Regions from separate parts of the Priestia sp. 179-F W1.4 NHS genome, predicted to be linked through region 1. Evidence: riboswitches for the same ligand, from Rfam matches in the RefSeq annotation. Region 1 holds a riboswitch; the other holds the start of a gene.
The links. A riboswitch is a leader RNA that binds a small molecule or an ion and turns the genes downstream of it on or off. The one in region 1 is predicted to bind cyclic di-AMP.
Positions count from the first base shown of each region.

Region 2: it holds a riboswitch for cyclic di-AMP, as region 1 does, so the genes downstream of both, ACH0CI_RS05020 (potassium channel family protein) here and ACH0CI_RS04035 (APC family permease) in region 1, are expected to answer to the same signal.

Region 1 is NZ_JBIQFF010000001.1:793,617-801,287, reverse strand. Features, by position in the region: gene ACH0CI_RS04055 (ArnT family glycosyltransferase) at 1-1,342, shown strand, start outside; gene ACH0CI_RS04050 (GtrA family protein) at 1,363-1,755, shown strand; gene ACH0CI_RS04045 (glycosyltransferase family 2 protein) at 1,752-2,729, shown strand; gene ACH0CI_RS04040 (cation diffusion facilitator family transporter) at 2,769-3,746, opposite strand; gene ACH0CI_RS04035 (APC family permease) at 3,856-5,682, opposite strand; cyclic di-AMP (ydaO/yuaA leader) riboswitch at 5,844-5,986, opposite strand; gene ACH0CI_RS04030 (N-acetylmuramoyl-L-alanine amidase) at 6,178-7,212, opposite strand; gene ACH0CI_RS04025 (hypothetical protein) at 7,369-7,518, shown strand.
Region 2 is NZ_JBIQFF010000001.1:979,503-987,173, reverse strand. Features, by position in the region: gene ggt (gamma-glutamyltransferase) at 1-707, opposite strand, end outside; gene ACH0CI_RS05040 (tetratricopeptide repeat protein) at 1,117-1,614, opposite strand; gene ACH0CI_RS05035 (YjcZ family sporulation protein) at 1,788-1,874, shown strand; gene ACH0CI_RS05030 (YjcZ family sporulation protein) at 2,064-2,144, opposite strand; gene ACH0CI_RS05025 (TrkH family potassium uptake protein) at 2,472-3,791, opposite strand; gene ACH0CI_RS05020 (potassium channel family protein) at 3,795-4,454, opposite strand; cyclic di-AMP (ydaO/yuaA leader) riboswitch at 4,579-4,723, opposite strand; gene ACH0CI_RS05015 (carboxymuconolactone decarboxylase family protein) at 4,839-5,297, opposite strand; gene ACH0CI_RS05010 (Lrp/AsnC family transcriptional regulator) at 5,418-5,873, shown strand; gene ACH0CI_RS05005 (peptidyl-prolyl cis-trans isomerase) at 6,162-7,064, opposite strand; gene ACH0CI_RS05000 (S1C family serine protease) at 7,061-7,671, opposite strand, start outside.

The DNA.
Region 1 (7,671 bases):
CATTTTTCTAATAGCTATTGCAAGTAGATACATGAACAAAACTGTTTTTTTTATTTTACTGATTGTTTTGACCTTAGGTGTTCGATTAGCATGGATGCTTTCTGTTCAAACACCTGTAAAATCTGACTTTCTTGTCATGTTAGATGCCGCACGTAATATCGCAAAAGGAAATTATGAATTTAACCAAAGCATTTATTTCACTACATGGGTATATCAGCTAGGCTTTTCATTCTATGAATCTATTGTTATTCGCTGTTTTGGAGATAGCATTTTCACATTAAAATTGTTAAATATTTTTTATTCTACTGGAACCGTTATTTTTATTTATCTAATTGGCGCTAAAGTATTTAACGAACTTGCTGGGAGAATGGCAGCTTTCCTATATGCGTTCTACATTCCGAACATTCTCTACAGCTCAGTGTTAACCAATCAGCATTTAGCTACTTTTTTATTTTATGCAGCTTTTTACCTTATTATAAAAAGATTTGCTCATAACAAGTTTAGCTGGCTTTATATTGGTCTTCTATTGTCGTTAGGAAATTTAATGCGCCCTCTGGGACCCATTATTATCGTTGCTGTTTTCATTTATTTCATCTTGCAAATTCTTCAACCTTACATTAAAGCGAAGGATGCTGCTGAGTTAAAAACTCGTCGAAAGAAAATAGGAAAAAACCTCGTAGGCGTACTGGCTACTTTTTTTATTGCAAATGCGCTGATCAACTACTCTTTTGTAGCGAGCGGTATTTCTAAATATCCTTTAAGTAACAGAGATCCTTTATGGAAATTCGTTATTGGCTTTAATTATGAAACAAGCGGTTCTTATTCTTCAGAGGATGCTAGTCGTTTTATGGGTATGCCAATTGGAGAAAAACGAGCTGAAGCAGAAAAAGAAGTAATTAAAGAGCGTGTAGCAGATAAAGAGCAACTTTTAGATCTCTTTCACATTAAATTCCTGAATATGTGGGGAGGAACGGATGCATCTACATTTTGGAGTATTTCATTAACTCCTCAAGAAGATGTACCTTTTAATAAAGAGAAATTAATTAGTGCTGCTCAAATTTATGAAAGAATCATTTACGTTTCAACTACTATTATTTCCATTATTGGACTTATATGTTTATTCCTGAAAAAGCAGGATAAATATCCGTATACACTGTTTTTATTACTAATCATAGGATACGTTCTTATTCACTTGCTTATTGAAATTCAAACTCGCTATCGATTCTTTATTTTTCCAAGCTTTATGCTGCTCGAAGGGTTTGGTATTTCAGTGATTCTATCTTATTTACTAGTACGGTTTACTAAAAATAAGCCACAGGCAAAATGTGAAGAGATAAATTAAATGGAAGGGATTATGCAACCGTGATAAAATTCCTGAAATTCGGATTCGTAGGTATAATGAATACCCTGCTCACTATTATCAGTTACTTAGCACTCATTCATTTTGATATGAATTATATATTGGCTAACGTACTATCCTATTTCATTGGCGTCATAAACAGCTACTATTGGAACAAATCGTGGGTGTTTCAAGCAACTGTACATAAATGGATGTTAGCTCAATTTTTCATCGTAAACCTTATTACTTTAGCAATTAATACATCTTGCTTATTCCTTCTTGTACACTATACACCTGCTAATCCGATAATTGGACAACTGTTGTCTACTTGTATAGGAATGTTTTTTAATTTTTTTCTTAATAAAATATGGACGTTTAAGCACACAAACAATCACTCGATAGGAGGTAAAGCATGAAAGAACTAATTTCAATCGTGGTACCTATGTATTTTGAAGAAGAAGTAGCTAATGAATGCTATAATCGCTTGCTTTCCGTCATGCATGAAAATCACATTAACTATGAATTCATTTTCGTCAATGACGGCAGTACAGACCGAACAATTGAAATCTTAAAGGACGTAGCAGCTATGGATTCTAACGTAAAAATTATTGATTTTGCCCGTAATTTCGGGCACCAAACTGCCGTCACAGCAGGTATTGACTATGCTCAAGGTGATGCTATCGTAATTATTGATGCTGACTTACAGGATCCGCCTGAAATGATTCCTGAATTAATTGCTAAATGGCAGCAAGGCTATGAAATTGTATACGCAAAGCGCAAGAAGCGAAGCGGAGAGACCTTTTTTAAATTGACAACGGCTAAGTATTTTTATCGCTTTTTAAATTATATGTCTGATATTGAAATCCCAAAAGACACGGGAGATTTTCGTATTATCGACCGAAAAGTTGCGGACGTATTCAAAAAAATGACTGAACGCAATCGTTTCGTAAGAGGAATGATGTCTTGGATCGGCTTCAGGCAAACATATGTAGAATATGAGCGCGATGAGCGTTTTGCTGGTGAAACAAAATATCCTTTAAAAAAGATGATCAAGTTTGCTTCAGATGGAATTATTGGGTTTTCAACGAAACCTTTACGTTTAGTAATGGTTATTGGCTTGTTATCAGTTTTTGTATCACTTCTCGTTTTAAGTTATTCGATTGTTGTTTGGCTGATAGGTGAAAATATTCAGCCTGGCTGGACTTCGATTATGGTAGCTATCACTTTCTTTAGCGGTATTCAGCTACTTGGTTTAGGTCTAGTGGGACAATACATCGCAAGAATTTACGATGAAAGTAAAAATAGACCTATTTACGTTGTACGTGAAACTATTAACTTTTCTGCGGCTTCAACAGATTCTCAAAACGTGCGTGAAAAAGTATATAGCTAAAAAAACAAGGAAGAAAACAACTGTTTTCTTCCTTGTTTTTTATTCTTTTTGAAGCTGTAAATCGCTTGGCACCCAGTCAGGAATTCCATCATCTTCATCAAATTCAATAATGACATCCGTTATTCCTTTTTCCTGTAAAATACGATTTTCGAGACGATCTTTAATATCATCCGCTTCTGCTACTGTTAAAGAAGGATCAATTTCTACTTTTAATTCAACGTGAAGCTCTTCTCCTTCTTTCATCACCATTAACGTTTGAATATCACGCACTTGTACATCTTGCATAACAATGGCGCCAATTTTCATTTCCATTTCTTTATCTGCTTCACCAAGCGCTCCAGCAGCGTTATCTAAAAATACTCGTCCTACTACAAAAAACATCATAAGACCAATTAGCATAGAAGCAATTCCTTCAGCTTGATGAAAAGGCGTAAACCGCGAAATAAAAACGGCAATTAAAGCCAATACGCCTCCTCCAGTGGCTACCAGATCTTCCATAAAAACAAGCTTAGTTGCTGGCTTTGCTTTCTTTAGATGAACAAAGCTTTGCGTAAAAACATTGACCTCTGCAGTATTCATTCCGACATCGTGCAAAATTTCTTTCATTGCCTTAAAGAGGACAAACATCTCAAGTAATACCGAGATGCCAAGTACTGCAATATTTAAAATAAAGCCTGAAGACTTCGTCGGATGAAGAATATGATGATACCCTTCTTTAATCGTTTCAAATGCCATAATTCCTACTACAAGAACCGCCCCTAATAAAACGAGATTAACCAATCGTCCAAATCCGTTTGGAAATCGTTTGGTCGGAGCTTTTTTGCTTAATGCTGAACCTATAAAAACAAAGAACTGATTTGCTGCGTCTCCTAAGCTGTGCATCGTTTCAGCAAACATCGCTACATTTCCCGTTAAAGCAAAAGCAATCCCTTTAATAATGGATATAATGGTATTAACTATAGCGGCCATCATGGCCGATTTATTTCCTTTTCGCAATAACTTAATTAATTCACTCATGCAATCCCTCCGTTTGTGCCTTTGATGAGATTCAATTATGGTTAGTGTATGTGAATTTAAAAATTAAAAACCTCCAACATATAAGTTGGAGGTTTTTAGTCATGTTTCATTATTTTTTAAAACGATAAGGTACCGTTGTAACGATTACGTTTTTACGGTAAAGCAAATGTGCTTTTAACAGCAGACTGGACTGATTATGAAGGATGTTTTGCCAGCTTTTTTTCGTGATGAACTGCGGAATAACAACCGTAATAGCCATATTATTTTCCCGGGCTTTTTCTTCAGCCATATCGATGAATCGAAACAGCGGACGCACAAGACTGCGGTATTGAGAGTGAAACGTAACAATACGAATATCAGGCTGCCACTTTTCCCACTTCTCTTCCATTCTCTTTTCGCTTTCTCGGTCAAAAGCAACGTGCACCGCAATAACGGTATCACCAATCGTTCTTGCATAGTTCAATGAATTTTCCACTACCTTTGTCATTCCTGCTACAGGAACAATGACCACACTTCCTTCAAGCTTTCCAATCTTTTCTCCTTGCTTAATACGAAGCTGCTCTCCTACCGCTTCATAATGCGTATGAATGCGATGAAAAATATAAACGATAACCGGTAAGAAAACAAGCACGGACCATACTTGTGAAAACTTCGTTGTAAACAAAATGATTAGCACCGTTAAGGTAATGAGGGCACCAATTAAGTTAATGGTTAGCTTTCCTTGCCAGCCGGCCGGCTTTTCTCTAAGCCATTTGACAATCATGCCTGTTTGAGAAAGCGTAAATGGAATAAACACTCCAACTGCATAAAGAGGAATTAATTGTTCCGTCGCTCCTTTAAAAGCGACAAGTAAGACAATAGAAGCAATTCCCAGAGTCACAATTCCATTTGAATAGCCTAGTCGATCGCCGCGAATTTGAAACATTCTTGGCATGTATTTATCAGACGATAAGTTTACGGCAAGCAAAGGGAAAGCTGAAAAACCTGTATTCGCCGCTAGTACTAAAATCAGAGCTGTGGTACCTTGAATAAAATAATAAAATCCATTTCGTCCAAATACACTCGATGCAATTTGTGATACAACCGTTTCATCTGCTTTTGGAGAAATGCCAAGCCAATAAGCTAAAAACGTGATGCCAGAAAATAAAACGGCTAAAATACCGCCCATCAGCATTAATGTATGAACAGCATTTTTTGCACCTGGATCTTTAAAGTTAGGCACTGCATTCGAAATAGCTTCGACACCAGTCAATGCCGAACAGCCTGATGAAAAAGCTTTTAATAATAAAAACAAACTAATACCTGGCACTACGGTACCGAGAGATGTATGAAGCTCAGGTGAAACTTGACCTGTCACTATTTTGAAGAAGCCCACCGCTATTAGCAAAATAAGAGCAATCACAAATAAATAAACCGGATAAGCTAAGACAGAAGCGGATTCTGTTACACCTCGTAAATTTAAAACCGTAATAAAAATCACCAGCAAACACGCAATTACTACGTTATAGTGATGCAGCGTTGGAAAAGCCGAAGTTAAAGCATCGGTTCCTGCTGAAACACTCACGGCAACTGTTAAAATATAATCTACTAACAGTGATCCCCCAGCGATAAGTCCAGGATTTTCTCCTAAATTGGTTTTCGAAACAATATAAGCTCCTCCGCCTTGCGGATACGCATAAATAATTTGACGATATGAAAGAATTAAAGCCGTCAGCAGCACCAATACCCCAATCGCAATTGGAATCGAATACCAATAGGCAAGCACACCCACTGTTGCAAGGACAATCAAAATCTGTTCTGTTCCATAAGCCACTGAAGATAAGGCATCTGATGATAAAATAGCCAGCGCTTTAAGCTTACTAAGCTTTTGATCGCCTAACTCTTTTGTTTTGAGCGGCTTTCCAATCAATAATCTCTTGAGAACTGAATAGTTCACGTAATTTCCCTCCGATGATTGCTTAGCTAGTATTCACTGTTCGTTGCTAAGCTCCGTTACAAGTTCATGAATAAGTGATATTATCCCTAAAAAATACCTTTTTATGTTAAAAAAGCGCACAAAAAAACACTAAGGGTTCTCAGCGTTTTTACACAGCTTAAACCTCCTCTCCAAAACGCTTATGGGGTTAGCTGTCGGATTCGGGCTATGAGAGTAGCCCTACCTTTTAAAAAAAGGATTCACCCCAAGTGACAATGCACAAATTTGGGTCCCCCACTTCTGACGAATTAAGCGATAACAGGTCAATATAATTTTCGGTTAAAGAGTATGATCGATAACATGTTTCTTTCATAACTATCCTTTGTTCTTAGATAATATACTCCCGTACAAATGGTTTGTAAAGCATTATTTTACGTAAACGGTAAAATAGTGCTTAAGGCGCTTTTAAGGGGAAAACAAAAGGCCTTCTGCCTGCTTACAGAAGACCTGCTTTCTTTAACTTTTTGCTTTTAAAACGGCTGCTAGCTTGTTTTTCGTTTGAGGACCATAAATGCCATCTACATCATAAGGAAAATACACAAGCTGAAAACGTCTGACTGCATCTTTCGTTTGTACTCCATATATTCCGTCTACTGACCCTACTTTAAAATTAACCGCGTTTAATGCTCTTTGAATCTGTTTCACTGCTTCTCCAGAATCGCCTTGTTTTAAAATTCCATTGGGAAGTGGATATTGTTCAGAAGGTGGTGTTGGAGTAGGTGTTGGTGAAGTTCCTGAAGGAATAACAATTGTTTTTCCAACCTGTAGTGTTAAAGGATCAGAAAGCCCTGTATTTGCTTCTTGAAGCGCTTGTACTGTTATGCCGTACTTCTGTGCAATACTGTACAGCGTATCTCCTTGCTTAATTGTATACGTTTTTTCACCTGGTTCAGAAGGTGATGGATTTGGTGTTGGTGTTGGATTTGGGTTTGGAACTGCACGACGAGGTAAATTTAAATATACGGCAATTCCTTTTGCATACGATTCACCCATGCTTTTTAAAAAAGCTTCATTTTGAAGAAGTGCTGCATCGGCGCTCCTATCAATAAAAGCTATTTCAGTTAGTACTGCAGGCATATTTGTTAAGCGAAGCACCGCATAATTGGCCGATTTTCGTCCACGATTCGGATGATTATACGACAGCAGCGTTGGCTGTACTTGCCCGTGCACAATCGATTGAAACGTTTTACTAGCATTGCTAGCGCTTCTATAAACATAATCTTCGTATCCTGTTCCTCCACCGGCATTTACGTGAATAGACATAAATGCATCTGCTCCCCACGAATTAGCTTGAGAAGCGCGCTGAGATAACGATAAAAAAGTATCTGTGGTACGGGTGGTTTTAATCGTAAAGTCACTGTAAGTGCTATTTAAATAGCTTATTAAATATTGTTGAATTTTTAACACTAAGTTTTTTTCATACAGTCCATTCGCTCCAACTGCTCCTGCATCTGCCCCACCATGCCCTGCATCAAGATAGATTTTTTTCATATTACTTGTCCCTCCTTATTGCTAACATATGCATGAGGGAAAAAAGTGCTACGTATACTAGCCTACTTAGTGAAAAATTACTAAAAAAGGAGATTGAGACATAACGAAATCACTTCAACCTAAAAACGAACAAATGGGATAAATGCGCTAGTATGGATGGCTCGTTACATCGCTGGTGAATTCCGTGCAAGGCTTCGCTTTCCGCGGGAGGCTGGTGAGCCTCCTCGTCGCGTGCGCTACTGCGGAGTCTCACCTATTCCGCTTTTCCCGCATGAGTCCCTCCAATCAACTGCTAGAAGCAACTAAATAGATGAAATCTACGTTCATCCTACCAATAAAAAAATCCACACAATTCATCGTGCGGTTCCCTCCCCCTAACATACTTTTGGTCCAAATTCTATTCTGGTTGATTAAAGTATAGATCAGGAGGGTCTATTATTTATAACGTTAGGACCTATT
Region 2 (7,671 bases), 190 kb from region 1:
CCTTTATAAAGAGCGTCTGACCCTTCTTTTTGAATAAGCTTTAATGTTTTCGCAAGATCAGGCTGAACAAGCTTATCTCCTTCTTTTAACGGCTTGCCATTCGGTACAAATACATTACCGGCCGTTTGGTATCTTTCAAGCTTGTCCGCATTTTCATCGATATACTGAGCCATCGACCAATTCACTTTAATTCCTTGTTCCGCTTGAGTAATAGCAGGTTTAATAACATCTGATAAGTCCATGGTTCCATAATCTTCAAGGGCTGTTTCTACTCCTTTTAACGTGCCAGGAACTCCAACTGCTTTTCCTGTTATGTGACGTTTACTGAAAGGAATGACTTTTCCTTTTGAATCTAAAAACAGCTTAGGCGTGACATCAGCCGGTGCCATTTCACGGCTGTCTAGCATCGTAATTTTATCTTTCTTTTTTTCATAAATCATCATAAAACCGCCGCCGCCGATACCAGACATCATCGGTTCCACAACGTTTAGAGATAGTTGAATGGCCGCTGCCGCATCTACAGCGTTTCCGCCTTCAGCTAACACTTTCCTCCCCGCTTCAGCAGCCAGCGGGTGAGATGCCGCTACAATTCCTTGTGTAGCACCCCGTTTCATTGAATGGTCGACACCCGGAACTTCAGCAGCAGCTGGTGTGACAACTAAACATAAACTAAATAACGTAATAGCCAACATCTTCATAACCTTCATCTGGGTCTCCTCCTTCAAATACATTATTTCGCATCGCCTGAGACGATGGATTTCACGAAGAATAAATTGGTTTATTATGATATTTTTTACATATGCGTATAAATAAAAAGCAAAGTAAATCATACCTTTGCTTTTTTAGTTAATCGCATGTTTAACTTTTCTCTCTATTCATTTACAATTATCTATATTTTCTAACAATTTATCCATAGGCTGATAGTTTCTTACTATTTTTGGAACTATGTAGACTGAACGCTCTAATAATGTAGAAAATCTAGCAGTTAAGAAGTCGTTCGACTTACATGCACTTCTTAAATTTTTTATAAATATTCTTATTGTTATATAAAAAGCAATCCTTTATGAAAATCAGCATACGTTTTCTGAAAATCAAAAATAAAACAGGACTTTAGATTTATCGTCCTGTTTGGAGCATGTTTTCGACTTTTTTAATGTCCGCGTGCGTAGGATTGATTTCCCGAGCATAGGCGATTTGTTCTTTCGCTTTTTCCATTTCTTTTAATTGAATATAGGTTTTGGCGAGTTCGAGCGGCAGCATAATCCCTTCAAAACCAAGATCTTGCGCCTTCTGCAAATAAAACAGCGATTTTTCGTAATTCCCTCCAAACATAAGCGGAGTTTCCCGATATTTTATTCCTCGAACGAAGTGCGCCAAGCTTGAAGATGGATTTAATGTTAATGCCTGATGAAGAGCCCGGTCCATTTCTAAGTTCAATACCATTTTTTCAAAGATAATTGATTCTTCAATTTGCTTTGCTAAACAAACGGCTAAGTAACAGTACAAATCAGATGCTTGAGGTTTTTTCTTCATTTCTTGTTGAATTTCGCGCTTGATCTCTTTCCACTTTCCCTCTTCTAGCTGATTCATGACGTATTGTGCATGTATTCCCACCTGTTTGCCCTCCTTTTCCTCTTTATCATAAAGGATTTCTGCGTAAATGAAAAAAGTAAGTGTTCTCCATTCTTCACAAAAAACGTTACCATTAAAAAATAGGCAAATTTCTCAATCACTTAACCCAATTAGTACATAGGATATAGAGACTTTTATTAAAGGAGGTTACACATATGGGCGCAAAAGGCGGTTTTGGTTTTTCATTTATCGTTGTTTTATTTATCCTATTAGTAATCGTAGGGTGTTCTTGCTACTACTAATTTCTAGAGAGGATGAACATCATTCATCCTCTCCTATTTCAAAAAAAACCATGCTTTCGCATGGCTACATACCGATTAGATGAATGAGTAGAGGAACTCATTGTTCGGCAATATTGAAGAAATTTTTGGTTTTTACTTCCGCCTAGTATGCCCTTTTTGACGGGGGCTATGCGCAAATAAAGTTAACGTTTAAAAGCGAAAGCCAGACGCACCTACAATAACAAGTAAAACAAATAACACAACGATTAACGCAAAATTTTGTTTTCCCACGTACCATCCCTCACTTCCTGTTATCTGCTTTTAGTGTATGCAACAGCTTGGCAAAATGTTTAGGACAGGGGTGCGGATTTTTCCAATGAGAAAAACCTTCAAATTTCGCCAAAAAAAGTGAATCATATTTTTGTTTCTTTCGTTATATATAGTAGGAGATTTTTTTACTATAAAAAAGGAGGGGCTTTAATGCGCCGACATTCCAAATTGCCCATTGTTCTTGTTTTTGCCTTCTTTTTATTCATCGCAACTGTTTTGTGCGTAACCTCTTATATGTCTTGAACGTATAAATAATATAAAAAAATCGCCTCATCGAAGGCGATTTTTCTATCCTAGCATTATATCTTCGTTTGGATAGCGAACGGCTTCACGCTTTTGCTTAGATAATGAAAACGCAAGCGTTAATGGCCCCACTTTTCCTAAAAACATGATAAAGATAATAATCACGCGTCCAAAGTACGAAAGTGCAGGAGTCGCTCCCATCGATAAACCTACTGTTCCAAACGCAGAAACAACTTCAAACATAATTTTTACAAACGGCAGGTTTTCCGAAATATTTAATAGGAAGATGGCCCCAAACACAAACATAATTGAAATCATCGTAATGGCTAGTGCCTTAAACACATGAAGAGGAAGAAGTCGTCTCTTTAGCAGCACAATATCTTCCCTGCTTCGTAAAAATGCCCATACAGAAAAGACAATCACCACAAACGTCGTGAGTTTGATACCCCCTCCTGTTGACGCACTCCCTGCACCAATGAACATCAATAAAACCATTAAAAACACCGTTGCGTCATGCAAATGAGCTAAATCAATTGTATTAAAGCCAGCGGTTCTTGTTGTTACCGCTTGAAAATAAGAAGCCCATACTTTGTCTCCTAATGATAAATTTCCGAGCGTATGCGAATTGCCGTACTCTAAGAAAAAAATAAAAAGCATGGCAATCACGTTAATGGCGAACGTGCTGATAATCATAATTTTTGAATGCAGCGTTAGTTTTTTATACGATTTTTTCACCCACATATCAGCAAGGACGGTAAACCCTAACCCACCAATAATAAAGAGAAAAGAAATCGTGATGTTAATAATAGGATCTCCTACATACTGAACTAAGTTATCAGACAGTAGTCCGAACCCTGCGTTATTAAAAGCCGAAATCGAATGAAACAAGCTAAAGAACAGCCCCTTAGACCATCCGAATTCCGGAACCCAGCGTATCGCTAAAAAGAGCAGTGCAACAAACTCAATTAAAAATGAAAAGATGAACAACCTTTTAACTAGCAGCACAACTCCACCGACGCTCGTCTGATTTAATGCCTGCTGAACGAGCATACGCTCTTTAAATCCAATTTTTTTACCTAGCATCATAAAAATCAGCACGGCAAATGACATAATGCCGAGACCGCCTATTTGAATTAACAGCATAATAATCGTTTGACCGATGACGGTAAAACGCGTACCTGTATCTACGACGGCTAAGCCGGTCACTGTCATAGCGGAAGTAGATGTAAAAAGGGCGTCTACCCACCGGATTGGCTCAGTAGTAGAAAAAGGCATCATCAATAGAAGAGCACCAATAATAATTCCTCCGCCAAAAATGGAGACAAGCAGCTGCGGAGGAGTGAGTTTAATGATTTGTTTTTTCATGAGTTAAACTCCTTCTTCTTCAAAACGGTTCAAATCGCGATTATGTCCGATAACAATCAGCATATCTCCTTGTTCAATTATTTCATGCGCGGTAGGCGAAATCACCATTTCCCCGTCTTTTCGCTGAAAGCCGATAATATTGCAGCCGTACTTGGCACGAATGTTCAAATCAAACAGCGTTTTATTATGAAGCTTTTTAGAAGCGACAATTTCGACAATACTATAATCCTTTGACAGTTCAATGTAATCAATGATCTTTTCTGACACCACGTGATGAGCAATCCGCTTCGCAATATCGCGCTCAGGATGAATGACTTTGTCCGCTCCTATTTTCTCCAGCACTTTTTGATGATACATATTCACCGCTTTTACCCATACTTGCTTAACGCCCATATCTTTTAAAAGCATCGTTGCAAGCACGCTTGCTTCAATATCGTCTCCAAACGAAATAAGAGCATGATCAACGTTACGAATGCCTAGCCCTTTTAAGCTAGCTTCATCAATTGCGTTCGCTTGCACGACATATGTAGCTGAGTTGCTATATTTCTTTACTACCTCCTGATTGCGGTCAATAGCGAGCACATCCACATCCAAATTAGCAAACTCTTCAACCAAACTGCCTCCAAAACGACCTAATCCCAATACAGCAAACTGTTTTTTCATAATGTATTTATTCCTTTCTTCAACTGCTGTGTGTTCTCTTAGCTTATACTTTTTCTAAAAAATTACATGTTTTTCTTAAAAAAAGCGCAAAAAAACACAGGAAGGCTCCTGTGTTTTTTCACACTCTTCCCCCTCAAAACGCTTGCGAAGTTAGCTGTCGGGTTCGGGTTTTAAGAGTAACCCTACCTTTTTAAGGATTCACCCCGGAGCACAATATGTGCGTAAATAATGGGTCCTCCGCTCCGTAATGGATTAAGCGATTTTTATTCAAATGTCTATGATCTATTTTTTAGAATAATCGACTCGATTCATGATACGTTTCACTTCACGAAAGCTATCTTACTCCTGTGGATTTTGTCTGTCAAGATATTTTTAGGGAAGACATCACTTGCGCTGCAAACTGCAAAAATCATATAAATCTAAACTGACAATCAGTTTGTGAAATTGATCAAACAAATTAATAACAGCCAAAAGCTCTAATAGCTGCGTATCACTGTAAAATTTCTTTAATTGATCCATATCAGCATCCGTCAAATCCCTTGGACGCACTCGGTATACATCTATAAATCGAAACAGCAGTCGATCTTTTTCTTCCAGCTCTTTTTCTCTTAACACTTTTTGATTAAGCGTCTTATCGCCTACATATGACATGCTCATACACGTCTCACAGCCGTTAACACCTGCTAGATAAAGCCTGATTTTTTCCTTAGTCTCTCTTTTTACTATATCACTGTTCCAAAGCTTGTCGTATAGCTCATCATACAACCTTTTTACATCTGGAATTAAATTCAGTGCTTTTTCAAAATTTGTTCCCTCTTCGTTTGTTAACAAAACTCTTGCCATTTTTCACTCACTCCTTTTTAATTATTATAGTAAAAAAAATGGAGATTTCAGATAACAAATAAAACATATTATCTGCTATTACTAATCAAATGAAACATTAATATGAAAGAAGGTTTTCAATTGAAAATTGATGAAATTGATTTATCGATTTTGCAGGCACTGCAGCAAAACAGCCGTCTTTCCTTAAGAGAGCTAGGAAAACAAATTAGCCTGTCTCCTCCTTCAGTGGCAGAGCGAGTAAGACAGCTAGAGAGCTTTGGTATTATAAAAGGATATACAATCGATATTGATTATGAAAAGCTGCAGTTGCCCGTCTCGTGTTTTATTGAAGTAACCATGAAAAACGGAGAGCACGAGCGTTTTAAAAGATTTATTTCTCAGTATCCCTATGCTTTATTCTGTGAACGCATCGCCGGACAGGCTTGCTTCATTACAAAGCTTCAGCTTCCTCACCTGCACGTACTCGAGCAATTTATTAACGAAATTACACCTTATGCCAAAACGATTTCACACATCGCCCTTTCTCACGTGGAGATGTCTTCTGCATTATTGAGTCATTTAAAAGATGAAAAGTGATTGAAACATACGTTCACCGTACTAACGAAAAGATCCGAACGATTCATCGTTCGGATCTTCTTTCCACTAAACTAATTCTGTCCTAGCCTCTTTTATTCGTCCAAAAGCATAAAAAATAACCCTCCAAAGCTGGAGGGTATAAATTTTCCGAATAATGAAAGTTTTACAATTTCATTCTATCAGGTACCGACATTTCTGTCTACTTAAAAATGTAAAAGAGCTCTCTATTAATAGAAAGCTCTTTTACCTGCTTGTTTTTTGAAAACAATCAATCTATATAAAAGGGAACTACCTAAGGTTGAAAGTCACGTGAAACCTTGGTAGTTGATCCTGGATATACCGGTTGATATGATTCAAAACAAGTTCTTTCATCATTTCTTCTTTGACTTCTGATTCCGTTTTTTTATCTTTTTGTTTTAAAATAAGAATATAATAGACTTTACCCATTTTAATGGGCTTACTACACTCTCCGATGTGCTGTTTTTTTAAAACATCTATAAAAGAGGGAGATAGATTCGAAAGCTTTAGATTATCATCATTCTCTATTTTGCTGATGGTCTGGACATCAGCATATTTTTTTTGAACGTCTTGAAGCGATGTTCCTTTTTGCAGCTCAGCCGCAACGGTCTCGGCATCATGTAAAGTTGTAAAAGTTAGCTGCGAAAAAGATACGCGCGTTACATCATTCTCAATACGTGTATAGTAAGCGTCTAGTTCATCAGACGTAATTTGTTTACGGAAATATTCTTCTAATTTAAACTGATTTATTAGCTGTTTAGTTACATCGCTAGAACGAATGTGCAAGACTTCATAGCCTTGTTTTCTTGTATCTTCGTCATATGAACGTTTGATTTGTTTCCACATATCCTCGACTTTTTTCTGTACCCTGTCACTTGTCTTTAGATGCGAAATTAAGATTTTTTGCATGACAAGCTGCCGCAATAACTCTTTGCGGTAGCCTGTATCATTTAGCGGAGCATCGGGATTTAAGAACCCTTCAACTGCTAAAAAACGATTGAATTCAGCTCCTGTCACCTTTCCTCCTTCATACGCTGCCACTTCTTTAGCAGAAGATAGCTGACTAATTTCTACAGAAGGAAACATCGTGTTTGAATGCTTCCCTCCGCAGCCTGTTAAAAATCCGAACGCTGTTAATACTGCTAGCAGCAGCTTTAACGGTGCTGAACTCATCCATTGTTATCCTGCTGCTCTGAAAGCTTCAGAGAAATAGTTTGTTTTTTTCCATTTCGGTACACGTCTAATTTTACCGTGTCTCCTACTTTGCGTTTTGTGTATAGATATTGACGTAAATCACTGGATGTTTTGACTTCATTTCCATCGATGGCAACAATCACGTCTTTTGATTGTAAACCAGCATCAGAAGCAGAAGAGAATGGTTCAACCGTCGTTACGACAACTCCTTCAGACGTATCGCTTGTTAGGCCTAGCTGATCTTGTTTTGTTGCAGCTGAAAGCTGACCTACATCTTGAAGACCTACCCCCATATATGGACGCGTTATTTTTCCGTTTTTCATCAGCTGTTCAATTGTTGGCTGCACTTCATCACTTGGAAGAGCAAAGCCGATTCCTTCTACATTGTCTTCTGAAATTTTCATACTGTTGATACCAACTACTTCACCGGAAGAATTGATCAGGGCACCGCCGCTGTTTCCTGGATTAATCGCCGCATCCGTTTGAATTGCATCTACGTTCCAATTCTCTGAAATAGGGACAGAGCGTTTTGCTGCGCTCACGATACCTTGTGTGACCGTACGAGAAAATTGTTCACCAAGAGGGT